3 regions of the Thioalkalivibrio sp. XN279 genome follow, and region 3 is predicted to be linked to each of the others. Evidence: riboswitches for the same ligand, from Rfam matches in the RefSeq annotation. Region 3 holds a riboswitch; each other region holds the start of a gene.
What was found. A riboswitch is a leader RNA that binds a small molecule or an ion and turns the genes downstream of it on or off. The one in region 3 is predicted to bind cyclic di-GMP.
Positions count from the first base shown of each region.

Region 1: another riboswitch for cyclic di-GMP. It lies ahead of G8346_RS10725 (putative Ig domain-containing protein); the one in region 3 lies ahead of G8346_RS10185 (putative Ig domain-containing protein).
Region 2: another riboswitch for cyclic di-GMP. It lies ahead of G8346_RS04500 (hypothetical protein); the one in region 3 lies ahead of G8346_RS10185 (putative Ig domain-containing protein).

Region 1 covers NZ_JAANBD010000028.1:236,719-240,976, reverse strand. The annotation lists gene G8346_RS10730 (UDP-glucose/GDP-mannose dehydrogenase family protein) at 58-1,398, shown strand; gene G8346_RS10725 (putative Ig domain-containing protein) at 1,430-2,428, opposite strand; cyclic di-GMP riboswitch class I at 2,483-2,569, opposite strand; gene G8346_RS10720 (mannose-1-phosphate guanylyltransferase/mannose-6-phosphate isomerase) at 2,872-4,258, shown strand, end outside.
Region 2 covers NZ_JAANBD010000023.1:307,695-314,050, forward strand. The annotation lists rRNA gene G8346_RS04490 (23S ribosomal RNA) at 1-1,341, shown strand, start outside; rRNA gene rrf (5S ribosomal RNA) at 1,471-1,586, shown strand; cyclic di-GMP riboswitch class I at 1,702-1,789, shown strand; gene G8346_RS04500 (hypothetical protein) at 1,863-2,243, shown strand; cyclic di-GMP riboswitch class I at 2,353-2,439, shown strand; gene G8346_RS04505 (hypothetical protein) at 2,515-3,102, shown strand; gene G8346_RS04510 (lipopolysaccharide assembly protein LapB) at 3,109-4,983, shown strand; gene G8346_RS04515 (tetratricopeptide repeat protein) at 4,980-6,356, shown strand, end outside.
Region 3 covers NZ_JAANBD010000028.1:108,761-115,116, reverse strand. The annotation lists gene G8346_RS14645 (PEP-CTERM sorting domain-containing protein) at 236-790, opposite strand; gene G8346_RS10185 (putative Ig domain-containing protein) at 1,229-3,091, opposite strand; cyclic di-GMP riboswitch class I at 3,266-3,353, opposite strand; cyclic di-GMP riboswitch class I at 3,507-3,592, opposite strand; gene G8346_RS10180 (PEP-CTERM sorting domain-containing protein) at 3,770-4,375, opposite strand; gene galE (UDP-glucose 4-epimerase GalE) at 4,856-5,842, opposite strand; gene typA (translational GTPase TypA) at 6,139-6,356, shown strand, end outside.

The sequences.
Region 1 (4,258 bases), 130 kb from region 3:
TCAAACACTTACGGGGGTCAGACCCCCGTAAAGTTCTGACAGGAAAGGACTTCTGGCGTGAAAGTAACGATTTTCGGTTCCGGCTACGTCGGCCTCGTCACGGGCGCATGCCTCGCGGACGTAGGCAACCAGGTGCTCTGTGTCGACATCGACCAGGACAAGATCGACCGGCTCAACGCCGGCGAGATCCCGATCTTCGAGCCGGGGCTGGAAGGCGTCGTGGCCCGCAACCGCGAGGCCGGACGCCTCAAGTTCACCACCGACATCCCGCAGGGCGTGGCGCACGGCCTGTTCCAGTTCATCGCCGTCGGCACGCCGCCGGACGAGGACGGCTCGGCCGACCTGCAGCATGTCCTCGCCGTCGCGCACAGCATCGGCGAGCACATGGAGGAGTACCGCATCGTCGTGGACAAGTCGACGGTGCCGGTGGGCACGGCCGACAAGGTGAAGGCCGAGATCGACCGCACGCTCGCCGGGCGCGGCGCGGCGATCGACTTCGACGTGGTCTCCAACCCGGAATTCCTCAAGGAGGGCGCTGCGGTCGAGGACTTCATGCGCCCGGACCGCATCGTGGTCGGCACCGACAACCCGCGCACCACCGAACTGCTCCGGCTTCTGTATGAACCCTTCAACCGCCAGCATGACCGCCTCATCGCCATGGACATTCGCTCGGCGGAGCTGACCAAGTACGCCGCCAACGCCATGCTGGCGACCAAGATCAGCTTCATGAACGAGCTCGCGAACCTGGCGGAGCGCTTTGGCGCCGACATCGAGCACGTGCGCCTCGGCATCGGCTCGGACCCGCGCATCGGTTACCACTTCATCTACCCGGGCGCCGGCTACGGCGGCTCGTGCTTCCCCAAGGACGTGAAGGCGCTGGCGCACTCGGCGCAGAAGGCCGGTTTCCCGGCCACGCTGCTCGAGGCCGTCGAGGCCGTGAACGAGCGCCAGAAGCGGGTGCTGTTCGACAAGATCAGCGCGCACTACGGCGGCGAGCTGGCGGGCAAGACCGTGGCGCTGTGGGGCCTGGCGTTCAAGCCCAACACCGACGACATGCGCGAGGCCTCGAGCCGGGTCTTGATGGAGGCGCTGTGGGAGGCGGGCGCAACGGTGCGCGCGTATGACCCGCAGGCGCGACACGAGACGCGGCGGATTTACGGCGATCGGCCTGACCTGGTGCTGTGCAAGAACGCCGCCGAGGCGTTGGAAGGTGCCGACTGCCTGGCGCTGGTCACCGAGTGGATGGAGTTCCGCAGCCCGGACTTCGACGCCGTGAAGGAAGCGCTGGCCGAGCCGGTGATCTTCGACGGCCGCAACGTGTTCGACCCCGAGCACATGCAGCGCCTCGGCTTCACCTACTACGCCATCGGCCGTGGCGAGCGCCCGAGCACCACTTAAAGGGGGTCTGACCCCCGAAAGTGGTTGATTTTCAGGAAATCGTCTTGCTCACCACGGTCGAGAGCTTGCTCTCCAGGCCCTGCGCATCCACGGCCTTCATGCCGAAGTACCAGGTGCCAGCGCCCAGGTTCTCGATCACGTAGCTGGTCAGCCCGGCGTTCTCCAGCACGATCACCTGGTCGAGCGCCCCGGCGGCGCTGCCGAAGTGGATTTCGTAGCCGGCGAGGTTGGTCAGCGCCGAGCCGTCTTCCCGTTCCAGCGGCGGGACCCAGGAGAGCGTGGCGGAGCCGGTGACGGGCGGCGGCGCCTCCACCGTGACGTTGAACAGTGGCAGCGCCACCACCTCGAGCCCGTCCGACACGGCGATCTCGATGTTCGCGTGCAGGCCGACGTGCGCTTCCCCCGGTGTCCCGGACAGGCGCCCGGAGACCGTGTCGAAGCTCGCCCAGGCAGGCTTGCCGGTGATGGAAAAGCCGACCCCGTCACCGTCCGGGTCTGAAGCCTCGGGCTGGAAGCTGTAGCTCGATCCGGCCGTGACATGCGTGTCGGGCGTGCCGGAGATCTCAGGCGGCTGGTTCGGGTCCGGCACAGGCGCCGTATTTTCGCGCGTCACGGCGAGCGTGCTGACGTGCGCCGCGCCCGACTTGTCGTAGCCCGTGAAGCTCAGCAGGTTCGTGCCCACGGCCAATGCGATCGGGCCGGCCTCGTAAGCGTTCTTGCCGAGAAACGTCGCGCTGCCGCTGCCGCCCTGCGCGTTCGTCCAGGCGACGGTCGCGCCGCCGTTCACGCCCTCGAACAGGAGGTTCACGGTGATCGAGCCGGTTTCCGTCACGAAGCCGCTGCCGTGCGAGGTGATGCGCAGTTGCGAGGCCGGCGCGACGGGGTCCTCCACCGGGTCCGAGACGTCGCCGGGGTCCGACTTGTCCTTGTTGTTGGCATGCGAGGGCGGGGCGGCGAAGCCCGGGGCGCTCAGCATGGCGAACAGGATGGCGACCAGGAAGGTCGATCCCTTGGGAAGCAGTGCGTGCATGGTCAACTCCTCGCGGATGAGGGAGTCGACATGGGTGTGTCTGCTGAACTTCTGCCTGGCGGCCCGGCTGCCCTGGGATCGAGATCCTTTAGGCCCGTGGCTTTGCGTCACCACCTTTCGGCGGTTTTGCCTTTTTCAGTCAGACGGACTCGATCTTGCGATGAGCTCCCGTGTCAGTCTCCGTGTCGTGTTCGGGGTAGGTATCGGCGCATGACCGCGCGGGCTTGATGGTCGGGCCGCGAAAAAATCCGCGGATTCGCGACGTGCGTCACACTTCCACGGGCATCGCGGCGGGCCTGCCGAACGCCCTTCCGCTGCCAGGCGGGCGAAATCTTGATCAGGCGCGGACACCGTTCCAGCCGGGCGTGTTGTGATCCTGTTCCCACCCCGACCGTGTCCATGCCTTACAATCCGCCACATCGCCTGACGCAAGGAATGCCCGCATGATCGTTCCCGTCATCCTCTCCGGCGGCTCCGGCACGCGCCTCTGGCCGCTGTCGCGCGAGCTCTACCCGAAGCAATTGCTGCCGTTGATCGGCGACGAGACCATGCTGCAGGCGACGCTCAAGCGTCTCGATGGCATCAACGGGCTCGCCGATCCCATCATCGTCTGCAACGAGGCGCATCGCTTCCTGGTCGCGGAGCAGCTCAGGCAGATCGGCGTGAAGCCCGCCGCCATCCTGCTCGAGCCCGCCGGGCGTAACACCGCCCCGGCCGTCGCCCTGGCCGCGGCCACCGCCTTGCAGGAGCGCGAGCAGGGCGCCGACCCGGTGCTGCTGGTGCTTCCCGCCGATCACGTCATCCGCGATCGCGAGGCTTTCCGCGCCGCTGTCACGGCGGGCGCGCAGCTGGCGGAGGAGGGCAAGCTGGTGACCTTCGGCGTGGTGCCGGACCAGCCGGAGACCGGCTATGGCTACATCCGTGCAGCCGCGGACCAGGACGGCGCAGGCGAGGCCAGCGCCACTGCCGGCGGCGCCGCATCCGGCGCAGCGCAGCCCGCCCCCGTGCAGCAATTCGTGGAGAAACCCGACGCCCGGCTCGCCGCCGAGTACGTCAGCTCCGGCGAGTACTACTGGAACTCCGGCATGTTCATGTTCCGCGCCGGCCGCTACATCGAGGAGCTGCGCACGCATCGCCCGGAGATCGTGTCGCAATGCGTCGCCGCCATCGCCGGCGCGAAGACGGATCTCGACTTCATTCGCGTCGACAAGCACGCCTTCGAGGAATGCCCCTCGGACTCCATCGACTACGCGGTGATGGAGAACACGGCGCACGGATGGGTGGTGCCGCTCGACGCGGGCTGGAGCGACGTCGGCAGCTGGGCCAGCCTGCATGACGCTTCCGAGTCCGATGCCGCCGGCAACGTCATGGTCGGCGACGTGCTGTGCGAGGACGCGACCAACTGTTATCTCTACGCCGAGAGCCGCCTGGTCGCCACGGTCGGCCTGGCCGACTGCGTCGTGGTCGAGACCAAGGACGCCGTGCTGGTGGCGCCGCGCGATCGGGTGCAGGACGTGAAGAAGCTGGTCGAGCGGCTCAAGGCCGACGGCCGCTACGAGACCGCGCTGCATCGCCAGGTATTCCGCCCCTGGGGCAGCTACGACAGCATCGACAACGGCGATCGCTTCCAGGTGAAGCGCATCGTGGTGAACCCGGGCGCGCAGCTGTCATTGCAGATGCATCACCATCGCGCCGAGCACTGGATCGTGGTGCAGGGCACGGCGCGCGTCACCCGCGGCGACGAGGTGTTCCTGCTGGGCGAGAACCAGTCGACCTACATCCCGATGGGCACCACGCACCGCCTCGAGAACCCCGGCAAGGTGCCGCTGC
Region 2 (6,356 bases), on a different contig from region 3:
TTCCAGGAAAAGCCTCTAAGCTTCAGGTAATACATGACCGTACCGTAAACCGACACAGGTGGGTGAGGAGAGAATCCTAAGGCGCTTGAGAGAACTCGGGTGAAGGAACTAGGCAAATTGGTACCGTAACTTCGGGAGAAGGTACGCCCCTGCCGGTGACGAGACTTGCTCTTTGAGCTGGTGGGGGTTGCAGTGACCAGGTGGCTGCGACTGTTTATCAAAAACACAGCACTCTGCAAACACGAAAGTGGAAGTATAGGGTGTGACGCCTGCCCGGTGCCGGAAGGTTAATTGATGGGGTTAGGGAAACCGAAGCTCTTGATCGAAGCCCCGGTAAACGGCGGCCGTAACTATAACGGTCCTAAGGTAGCGAAATTCCTTGTCGGGTAAGTTCCGACCTGCACGAATGGCGTAACGATGGCCACACTGTCTCCACCCGAGACTCAGTGAAATTGAATTCGCTGTGAAGATGCAGCGTTCCCGCGGCTAGACGGAAAGACCCCGTGAACCTTTACTACAGCTTTGCACTGAATTTTGAGCACGCTTGTGTAGGATAGCTGGGAGGCTTTGAAGCTGGGACGCCAGTCCTGGTGGAGCCGCCCTTGAAATACCAGCCTGGCTTGCTTGGAGTTCTAACCTAGATCCGTTATCCGGATCAGGGACAGTGTATGGTGGGTAGTTTGACTGGGGCGGTCTCCTCCCAAAGAGTAACGGAGGAGCACAAAGGTACCCTCAGCGCGGTCGGACATCGCGCATTGCGTGCAAGGGCATAAGGGTGCTTGACTGCGAGACAGACACGTCGAGCAGGTGCGAAAGCAGGTCCTAGTGATCCGGTGGTTCCATATGGAAGGGCCATCGCTCAACGGATAAAAGGTACTCCGGGGATAACAGGCTGATTCCTCCCAAGAGTCCACATCGACGGGGGAGTTTGGCACCTCGATGTCGGCTCATCACATCCTGGGGCTGTAGCAGGTCCCAAGGGTATGGCTGTTCGCCATTTAAAGTGGTACGCGAGCTGGGTTCAGAACGTCGTGAGACAGTTCGGTCCCTATCTGCCGTGGGCGTTGGAAAATTGAAGGGATCTGCTCCTAGTACGAGAGGACCGGAGTGGACGTACCTCTGGTGTTCCGGTTGTCACGCCAGTGGCACTGCCGGGTAGCTATGTACGGAAGGGATAACCGCTGAAGGCATCTAAGCGGGAAGCCCACCCTGAGATAAGTTTTCCCTGGGGACTCGATCCCCCTGAAGGGCCCTCGTAGACTACGAGGTTGATAGGTCGGGTGTGTAAGCGCAGCAATGTGTTTAGCTAACCGATACTAATTGCCCGTGAGGCTTGACCATATAACACCCAAGCATTCAGGGTGTTGGTGCTCCTTGAACTTATGCGTCGCCTTGGAGCGACGACGTCAAAACTTTCCGATTTCGCGGCGCCCGGCTTTGACGGCGGGGCGCGATACGTGAACCAGTTTGCCTGGCGGCATTAGCGAGCGGGAACCACCCGATCCCATTCCGAACTCGGAAGTGAAAACGCTCAGCGCCGATGGTAGTGCGGGGTTTCCCCGTGTGAGAGTAGGTCACTGCCAGGCACCTAAAACAAAACCCCCGGTCTCGCTCGAGGCCGGGGGTTTTTCTTTTTGCGCGCGAAACTGTGAGCTGGCGCACATTAATCCGGCGCTTTGCAGGGGCAAAGTCGAGGCCAGGTTCAGACAAGGGCAAACCCACCGAAAGGTGGCGACGCAAAGTCTCCGGTCTAACGGGCGCATCGCCCCACGACAGCGGGACCGCCGGAATCACGGCCGCCATGGCTGTTCTTTATCCTCCCGGCGAAGCGTGCGCGCATCGGGTGGCGGGAGTGGACAGCGATGAGCAAATTCGAAACGACTTTCCTTTCTCGCGTCTCCGGCAATCGCGCCTGGACCGTTTTCCTTGCCCTCTGTTGCGTGCTCGCCGGGCTGTGGTCGCAACAGGCCGCGGCGGCGGAGGGCGCCGAGTTCGCCCCGTTGCACACGCGCCCGGTAGCGATGGCGGACGTCGACATCCGGCGGCACGTGCCGGGTGCGTCGCGTACCGACGCGTTCCCCGCCGCAGAGGCCGGGCAGAGCGACAGCGCCGGCCTGTATCGCCAGGTCAGCCGGAATTTCAAGTTCGGCTTGCGCTACACGCGCGCCGTCTTCTCGCTCGCTCCGGCCGAGGCGCTGGCGGACGACCACTACGTGTTCCTGAATCTCGTCGGCATGCTCTGAGCGGCGCCGCGATGGCGGTCGCCCGGCCGCGCAAGTTCAATTTTCACAGCAGAATTGTGATGGCGCGCACGCTTTTCGCGCCATAAATCGGGCGATAGTCGCAACACGATTTAGATAAAGGCAAACCCATCGAAAGGTGGGGACGCAAAGTCACCGGTCTAAAGGGCTTCTGCCCCATGACAGCGGGACCGCCGAAATCCAGTCCGTGTATTGGCCTTCTCCGGTCCCTGGTGGCTTTGCCCTTTCACCTGGTGGTGTAACGAGGGCGGCCATGACTTCAAGCTCCAGCATTCCCTGCTGCAACAGGCTCGGCGCTTGCCGATTCCCCGGCCTGCACCTGGCGCGGCTGTTTGCCCTGGTCCTCCTGTGCTGGGCCGGGCTCGCCACGGCCGCGGCGCCCGAGATCTCCCGCGAACAGATGAAAGGACTGGACGAGCAGGTCCAGGAGATCAAGGCGGACGTGCTGGCGATCGCCGCCGAGCTGAGCCAGCTCGAGGAGCGCCTGCTGTTTCCGTCCAGCACCCAGCTTTCCGTGTTCGTCTCGCTGGAGGAGGGCGCCTCTTACCGCCTGGACGCGGTCGAAGTGCAGCTCGCCGGCCGGCCGGTGGCGCATCACATCTACAGCTTCAAGGAACTCGAGGCGTTGCAGAAGGGCGGCGTGCAGCGCCTGTTCACCGGCAACCTGCCGAGCGGTGAGCACGAGCTTGTGGTGACGGTCAGCGGCAAGCTGCGCAGCGGCGCCGATTTCCGGCGCAGCGAGAACTTCAAGTTCACCAAGGGCGTCGAGCCCAAGATGGTGGCCATCAGTCTCGGCCAGCCCGACGGCGACGGCATCGGCGTCGCGCTGGGAAACTGGTAGTTCGTGATGCGACGACTCACATGGTTGCTCGCAGCCGGCCTGGCGACCTGCCCGGTCGCCGGCGCGGCGGAGCAGCTGCGTGACCCGTACTTCGGAGAAGCGCTGTATTACGCGCACCAGGAGCGCTATCTCGACGCCCTGGAGCGGCTCGACACCGAGCTGGCACAGCACTATCGCGTCGATGAGCCCGAGCTCGACAGCCTGCACTATCATGTCGGCCGCGCGGAGTTCTCGGTCGGCGACTTCGAGCTGCACTACCGGATGCATCACCGCGCTGGCCGCGCCATCCGCGCCGTGCTGGAAGGCGACGTGGACGAGGCGGTGCGCAACGAGGCCGCCTTCCGCCTGGCGCGCATCCACTTCCAGAAAGACCAGCCGGAAGACGCGCTGTTCGCGCTGGAGCGGATTTCCGGCGTCGTCCCGGACGAGATCAGCGCAGACGTCGAGTTCCTCCGTGCCAACGTCTACCTGGCGCTCGGCCGCCCCGGCGAGGCGGCCGAAGTGTTGCGCGAGCTGCAGGACGCCAAGGGCCTGGAGGCATTCAGCGCCTACAACCTCGGCATCGCGCTGTTGCAGGACGGGCAGGAGCGTGAAGCCATGGCGCAGCTCGACCGGGCCGGCAAGCTGCAGGGACTGGACCAGGCCGGGCTTGCGATGCGCGACAAGGCCAACTTCGTGCGCGGTGCGCTGCTGCTCGAGTCTGAAGACTACGGCTCAGCACAGGCCGCGCTCGAGCGCGTGCGGCTGGAAGGCCCGTTCTCGAACCAGGCCTTGCTCGGGGCCGGCTGGGCGCACGTTTCCGCTGAGAACTTCGAACGGGCGCTGGTGCCGCTGGCCATGCTCGCCGAGCGCGAGGTCACCGACGCCGCAGTGCAGGAGGCGATCCTGGCGCTGCCCTACGCCTACAGCCGGCTGAACGTCCACGGCCGGGCGGCGCTGCTCTACGGCGAGGCCGTGGAGATTTTCGGCCAGGAGCTGGACAAGGTGGACGCATCCATTCGCAGCATTCGCGAGGGCAGGTTCCTCGCGGCGCTGGTGCGCGAGGAAATACGCCTCAACAAGGACTGGGTGATCCGTTTGCGCTCGCTGCCCGAGACGCCGGAGACCTTTTACCTCGCGACCCTGATGGCCTCGCATGATTTCCAGACGGCCCTGCAGAATTACCTGGATCTCGAGGACCTGCGCAAGCGGCTGGTCTCCTGGGAGCGCAGCTTCGACGCCTTCGAGGACGTGATCGCGCAGCGCCACGCCTACTTCGAGCCGATCCTGCCCGAGCTGGATCGCCAGTTCCGCGAGCTCGACTCACAGATCCGCTTGCGCCAGGCCCAGCGCGCCGGCATCGATCGGCGACTGCAAGCCATGCTGACTGCGCCGCGACCGGACTACCTGGCGACCGCCGACGAGCGCGTCGCCCTCGAGACCCTGCGTGAACTCGCCCAGCGGCTGGGGGCGGCGGACTCGCCCGAGGAAGCAGCCTTGCGCGCGCGCCTGGAGCGCCTCGAGGGGCTGCTGCAATGGGAGCTCGAGACCCGTTACCACGAGCGCTTTACCCAGGCGCACGAGAACCTGGCGGCGCTGAACGAGGTCGTCGTCGCCATGGAGGCGCAATACCAGTCCTTCGTGCGTGCCCGGCAGGCTGCGATGCACAGCTACATCGGTTACGACGAGCAGATCTCCAGGTTGCGTCGGCGCGTGAGCGGGGTCCTGGAGCAGTTGCAGGTGCTCATGGCGCGCCAGGGGCACATGCTCGAGCGCGTGGCAGTGGCCGAGCTTGACCTGCGCCGGCAGCGGCTCGAGGCCTACCAGAACGAGGCCCGTTACGCCTTTGCCGACAGCTTCGACCGCGCTACCAAGGCCCAGGCCGCGGAGGACCAGGGATGACACGCCGCGTCGCCATGCTGCTGGCGGTCGCGCCACTGGCGCTCACGGCCTGTGCCACGGATCCCGACCGCCGCACGCTGGCCGAGTTGAGGTCCGTCGCGGCGGACGTGCAGGAAGTCCAGGTGACTGACGGCCTGGACCGGGCCATGGCCGGTTATCGAGCGTATCTCGAGGAAACGCCGGAGTCGGCGCGCACGCCCGAGGCCATGCGGCGCCTGGCGGACCTGCAGATCGAGCGGGACTTCGGCATTCTCGGCGACGGCACGCCGGTGGAGCTGCCGGCGCCCGAGCCGCGCGCCGACGTGTCTGCGTCGCGCCGCAGTAACGACGAGGCCGGCGCCGTGCAGGGCATGGCCGACCTGTCCGAGCCCGAGGACGATTTCCAGCAGCGCGCCGCCGGTGAGCAGGCGGTCGCCGCGACCGGCACAGCCGACGCTCCGGCATTGCCTGCGGGCGCGAGTGCTGGCGAGGGACAACCCGCGGGGCCGAGCGAGGCGATCGAGCTTTACCAGCGCATCCTCGCCACCTACCCCTACTACCCGCACAACGACCAGGTGCTCTACCAGATGTCGCGCGCCTACGACGAAATCGGCATGACCGAGGACGCGATGCGGGTGATGGAACGGCTGATCGCCGAGTACCCGGATTCGCGTTATATCGACGAAGTGCAGTTCCGGCGCGGCGAGTATTTCTTCACCCGGCGCCAGTATCTCGAGGCCGAGGCGGCGTACCAGGCCGTCACGGCGATGGGCCGGGGTTCGAGCTTTTACGAGCTGGCCCTGTACAAGCTCGGCTGGACGCTCTTCAAGCAGGACTTTTACGAGGAAGCGCTGCACGAGTTCATCGCCCTGCTCGATTACCGCGTCTCCATCGGTTACGACTTCGACCAGCAGAACGAGGAGGCCGACGAGCGCCGCGTGGCCGACACCTTCCGTGTGATCAGCCTCAGCTTCTCCAACCTCGGCCCCCCCGAGGTGGTGCAGGAGTACTTCGCCGAGAACGGTCACCGCAGCTTCGAGGACCGTATTTACGGCAACCTCGGCGAGTTCTACTTCGACAAGCTGCGCTACAACGACGCCGCCAAGGTGTACACCGCCTTCATCGAGCAGAACGCGCTGCATCGCGTCGCTCCCCAGTTCAGCATGCGGGTGGTCGAGATCTACGGCGCCGCCGGCTTCCCCATGCTGGTGGTGCAGGCGAAGAAGGACTTCGCCAACAGCTATGGCCTGGGCGCGGAGTACTGGCTGCACTTCGACATTGCCGAGCGCCCGGAAGTGGTGAGCTTCCTGAAGAGCAACCTGGAGGACCTGGCGAACCACTACCACGCCATGTACCAGGACGAGTTGCTGGCAGACGAGCAGCAGGAAAATTAC
Region 3 (6,356 bases):
GTTGGAGAATTAACCTGATTATTTGTCGAGATTCGGACGCTCGGGTTCAGAGTCTTGGTGAGCTATCGCACGGATCAGCTTGGTCAGAATATGTAAAACTGAAAGGCGGCAGCGCCGTTCCGTCCCGACGGCCATCGAGCGGGTTGCGCGGGATTTGCGCAAATCAAAGAAAAACCCCCGCCGGCTCGCGCCGACGGGGGTCAGGCCCCCTCCCCCAAGCGAGGGTCAATCCACCTCAGTTCTTCCGCCGCCGCAGCCCGAAGCCCAGCAGCCCGGCGCCGAGCAGGGCGAGGGTGGCCGGCTCCGGCACCTTGGCCGGCATGACATCGACGCTCAGCGAGATCCCACCGACGTTGTCTTTGTAATAGCTGTCCGAGATGAAGAACGTGATGCTGGAAATGCCGGTGAATGGTGCGACCGGCACCGCGTTGGCCAGCGCCGCGGCCGCCGTCGCGTATCGCACGCCATCCGAGACCAGCGTGGCGGTGCTGGTGTCGCCGTTGATGAAGTAGGACCAGTTGTTGATCCAGCCCTTGGTGCAGATGCCGTCGTTGTTGCAGTTCTCGTTCCGCCCCCAGGCGTTCCAGGCGTCGTAGGCGCCGCCGTCCAGGATACCGATCTGGGTGACATCGATGATGTCAGTCAGCGCGGTGTTGAACGTCACGCCGTTGTTGATGTCGTTCGGGCCGTTGGTGGTGGTGGAGTTGAGGTCCACGATGACCGCGGCGTGTGCGGCCGATGCGGCGAACGTCAGTGCGCAGGCGATTCCCAGGGTGCGAAGGCTCTTCATTTCCATTGTCTCCAGCTTGATTCGGGCTCGGGGCGTGCCGATGAATTTGGTTTCTGGGTAGGGAACTGCAGGGATCGTGCCAACCGGCGAGTAGCCACAAAACCCAGGCATTCCCGGGGTCTTGAGCCGGCTGTCGGAATGCGTTTGTCAGGTTGCCCGACGGCCCCGATTCGGCCCCGAGCGCGCTACCGAAACGAAACCGGCGCGCGACTTGTGACGGGCGTCACGTGTCCTGCGCGGGTTCCGCGTTTCGGGACGCCGGCAGGGCGCTGCGGGGCGTTTCGCGTATGTAAGACCCCTCGACATGACATAGGTCACAATCACTTACGGGGGTCTGACCCCCGTAAGTGCATTAAAAAACGGGCCGCTTGCGCGGCCCGTCGAAGGGAACCCGCCTTGCGGCGGTTGCACTGCTCCCGGAACTGGGAAGTTGTCCTGTTATCCGATCGTCTTGCTCGCCACGGCCGACTTGGCGCTTTCCAGGCCGGCGGTGTCGGTCGCCGTCACGGCGAAGTACCAGGTGCCGGCCGGCAGGTCGTCGATCTGGTGGCTCGTCAGCGAACCGTCGACGCGCACCGACTGGCTGAGGTTGCTGCTGCTGGTGCCGTAATAGATGGTGAAGTGGCCGACGCCCTCGAGCGGCGTGCCGTCTTCGCGCTCGGTCGGCGCGGTCCAGCTGAGCTTGGCGAAGCCGGTCGCCGGCGGCGGGGCCTCGCTCACCACCAGGTCGAAGGCCGGCAGGCTCACGCTCTGCTGCCCGTCGGTGACGCTGATGATGATGTGCAGGTGCGTGCCGACGTTGCTCGAGCTCGGCGTGCCGGACAGGCGGCCGGTGTTGCTGTCGAAGCTCAGCCAGGCCGGCTTGTTGCTCACCGAGAAAGTCAGGGCGTCGCCATCCGGGTCGGAGGCGGTGGGCTGGAAGCTCCATGCCGTGCCGACTTCGACGCTGGTGCCCGGCGTGCCGGAGATGGTCGGCGGGTTGTTCGCCGGTGCCGGCGTCGGATTCGGATCAGGCTCAGGAGCCGGTTCCGGGTCGGGCTCTGGGGCCGGGTCGCCAGGATCCGTGGGGTCGCCCGGATCGGTCGGATCGGTGGACTCGTTCGGGTCCGGCTCGGGCTCGGTATTGTTCGTTGGGGCTTCGCTGCGGCCGGCGGCATTGATGGCGCTCAGCTGGGTCTCGTCGGCATAGGCCGCGTCGAGCGTCGCCACTTCCAGCACAGTGTCGATCTCGGCGGGCAGGGCGGCGGCCAGGTCGGCGGGCAGCGCGCCAGGCGCCACGGCCTGCAGCACGACGATGGTCTCGTCGATACGCGGGTCGTCGCTCAGCACCTTCGCGGCCCGCAGCGAGCGCATCGCCTGCTCGAGGGCGGAGGCGGGGATGGCAACGTTCGCGCTGTTGTTTGCGGCGGGGGTATCGGGACGCACCTGCTGGATGGCACTGTCCATCGCCGTCGTCGCATCGTAACCGTACACGTGCAGCCGATTGGTCATGGCCTGCAGCAGCACGGCGGCGCTCGCCACGTTCGCCACCGCGGCCGTGCGGGCGTCGACGCCCGAGGCGCCCTGGCCGTCGATCCAGCCGTCGACCAGGTCGGCGGCGAGGCGGTCCACCACGGTGTCGCCGTCGATGTTGGCGCCGGTGACGACCATGGCGTCGCGAGTGCGGCGTATCATTTCGCCAAGCGTTTCGCTGGTCTTGACGATGACGTGGACGTTGTTCTCGTCAATCGGGGTTTCCGCGGGATCCGGGACGATCGCAGCGTCGAGGCCGAAGCCGTAGCGCTTGACCACGGCCTCTCGGGCCGTCGCTACGTTGGTGTCGTTGAGACCGCCGGCGCGTTGGGCGGCGCCGAAGATCAGCGTGGTGAAGGGGTTCAGGTTGCTGACGGTGCGGTTGTTCGGGCGCGAGATCGCGGTCACGAGCCGGAAGTCCGGCGCCATGCCGGTCACCAGGTCGATGCCCTGGTCCGCTTCTATTGTCAGCGCGTAGTCTTTGCCGCGCGCCTTGATGACGATGTCGTAATCGGCGGTGGAGCTGCTTTCGGTCTCCAGCAGCAACTGCCCGGAGCTGGAGCGGGCCCGCATGCGTGCGCCCACGATCGGCCCATCGCCGACGCTGCCGGTGACGCGGGTCTCGTAAATCTCGTCGGGGTTCACGCCCGACGGCGGCGGGTTGGCAACGGAGGAAATGAGGCTGCCAGTCCCGCCGCCGTCCTCACCGCCGCAACCAACGACGGTCATCAGGAGAGAGACGGCCAGCGCGCCGAGCGCTGATTTTACATGTTCGGTCCGAATAGCCATGGCGAAACCTCGCTTCGCAACATGGCCACGGAAAAGTTCAACTCACGGGAGGCAGTGCAGTGCGTATGGCGTAGCGTCGTGCTGCGCCGGCGAGAACGCGCCGGGCTTGGAAAGTGGCTGCTGAACCGTTGCCGGTGTGTCAGCCTCAATTGTGTGCCGATTCTTTCCATGATTCCTGGCAGCCCCGCTATCGTAGGATTTGGAGTCCCTTAGACCGGTGGCTTTGCGTCCTCACCTTTCGGTGAGTTTGCCTTTTTCAGTGGCCCCTACTTCTGTTGTCTTCACAGATCCCGTCGCCGGGTCTTACCGACACAGGGCAAACCGCCTCGAGGCGTGGTCCTTGGGCGGCGTCTGTGCAGGGGGTTGCCTGGGGAGTCGAGGGCGCCGGGGGGAGGGGAGTGTGGCGGCACCTCAGCTTGGCAACCCCGCTGTCGTAGGACTTCGTCCCTTAGACCGGTGGCTTTGCGTCCCCACCTTTCGGCGGGTTTGCCCTTGTCAGCGAGGGTGAAAGTAGCAGAGCGGCGCGCCGAAAAGCAAAGGTTTTTCGTGACCCGCGTCACGGTTCCTGCATTTATCGGGTGGTTTGGGGGGTCTGACCCCCGAAAGTTATTGAAAGGCAAAGAGAAGCGCCTCCAGGGATTTCCTGGAGGCGCTTGTGGTTCGTCTCGAATCTTGAGCCTAGGTGGCTCGACGACGCAGTAGCGCGACGCCCACCAGCCCTAATCCCAGCAGCGCCAACGGCGCCGGCTCGCTCACCGGCACGTCCACGCCGCGGATGAAGGCGGAGATGTGGGAGTAATCGCCCTTGAAGCTGTTGTAGAACCCTTCGATGTCGAGGGTGAGGCCGCTCCAGTAGTAGGCCACATACTCGTTCAACGGCGGGCTATTCTCGTCCGGCTGCTTCACCATGAGCGCGAAATCGACCGTGCCGGAGTAAATGGATACCAGCGAGAAGAAATAATCCCAGTCCTCGTCGTCAGATATGCCGGCGCTCAGCGTGAAGCCCGGCACCACTTCGTCATACCCCGTCTTCTGGTCGTATTTGCCGACGAACAGGAGCGGGTCGCCCGCGCCCTGGAAGAGGCCATTGACGGCGCTGGTCTCGGAGGCGACGGAATCGTTGCTGAGCGTCCCGATCGCGCATGAATCGGGCATCTCAGTATTGGCCTTCGCGCCTGGCGTCCCATCACATGAGATCGGGCTCAAGGCGCCCAGCGCGTGGCCGGAAAGCAGCAGCGCCACGCCCGCGAGCATGCATTGAAAGATCATCGTCCTGGTTTTCATGAAGTGACCCTCCGGTCTGTCCTTTAACCGCGGGTCGGAGCGTTTGTTATTCGAGATTGGAAACTCCAGCCCTCACCAGGAGAGATGCATATCGCATGCCAGCTTTGCTGGTCGCGCCAGGGAGAAAAAACCGGTTTTCAAACAATTGCTTGGACACAGGGTCTCAGGCGCGGCCCGAGGCGTGGGATGAGGGCGTCAAATTTATTGACGTGGGTTATGCGAGGAGGTCCGTACGCAGGCTTGGGGCCAGGGTGATGCGCCCGGTCTCGGCGCGCGATGACAGAGAACAAAAAACATTTAAATAAGTAGGTTATGAGTAATACCTAGAAAAATTGTTAATTTTTTTTTGGCGCAAATGCCCTTGGGTAAGCGGCATCCGCTGCCGGAAGTTATGTCAAGTTTACCGACATGATCGGAAAGGCCCGGCTGAGGGCGTGCAGGGTGGCCGGGACGGTCGGGATTCTGTATATGGCTGTGGCTTCAACGCCCGTACTTCGGCGCACGCTCCCAGGCCAGCGACGACGACACGATGCGGTCCAGGTCGTCGTGCTGCGGCGTCCAGCCGAACAGCTCGCGGATGCGGCGGGCGTCGGCGACCAGGGTCGGCGGGTCGCCGGCGCGGCGCTCGGCCTCGCGCACCTGTAGTGGCTCGCCCGTGATCCGTTCGAAGGCCTGTACCACCTCGCGCACGCTGTAGCCGTGCCCGTAGCCGCAGTTGAGTACCTGCGATGCGCCGCCGTCGCGCAGCCAGGCGAGGGCGTCGAGATGGGCGGTGGCGAGGTCCTCGACATGGATGTAATCGCGCACGCCGGTGCCGTCGGGCGTGTCGTAATCGGTGCCGAAGATGGTGAGCGCCTCGCGCTTGCCGGTGGCGACTTCGGCGGCGACCTTGATGAGCAGCGTGGCCTGCGGCGTCGACTGGCCGATGCGTCCTTCGGGGTCTGACCCCGCAACGTTGAAATAGCGCAGGGCGACGTAGCGCGGGCCGCCCGCCGCGGCCAGGTCGCGCAGCATCCACTCGCTCATGAGCTTGGAGGTGCCGTAGGGGTTGATCGGCGCGTTGGGGGAATCCTCGCGGGCGATCCCGCCCGGCGGCATGCCGTACACCGCGGCGGTGGAGGAGAACACGATGTGCTTCACGCCGGCTTCGGATGCGCACTGCAAGAGGTTGCGCGTGGCGCAGGTGTTGTTGCGGTAGTACTTGAGCGGGTCGGATACGGATTCCGGCACGATGGTGTGCGCCGCGAAGTGCATGATGGTGTCGATCTCGTGCTCGGCGAGGACTTTCTGCACCAGCTCGCGGTCGCCAGTGTCGCCGACGATGAGCTCGCCGTGCGTCACGGCCGCGGCGAACCCGGTGGAGAGGTTGTCCAGGGTGACGACGCGTTCGCCGGCGTCGCCGAGCTGGCGCACGACATGGCTGCCGATGTAACCGGCACCGCCGGTGACGAGGATTCCGTTGGCCATCGGGGAGACTCTTCCGTGTGGTTTTAGCGCCGCGATCATACCCCTTTCGGGGTCTGACCCCGGTAAGCATATGTTTTATTTGTGAAACAGGTCGCAAATGGGGGCATTCGGGCGGCCTGGGCGCGCGAAAACCGCCATTGAAGGCACGGGGCCGAATTCCGAGTACAATGCGCCGCCGCGCTTACGCTACGGCCAACGCCCGGTTTGCTGTCACGCAAGGCCCCTGCAGAGGGGCTTTTTTTGACCCATACTCTTTTTCAATCAACAACCTACGGGGGTCAGACCCCCGAAAAACTATGAAGCTGCGCAACATCGCGATTATTGCCCACGTCGACCACGGCAAGACGACCCTGGTGGACAAGCTGCTGAAGCAGTCCCAGACCCTCGCGGACCGCGAGGAGCTGCAGGAGCGGGCGATGGATTCCAACCCGCAGGAGCGCGAGCGCGGCATCACGATCCTCGCCAAGAACACCGCGATCCGCTGGAACGACTACCGCATCAACATCGTCGACAC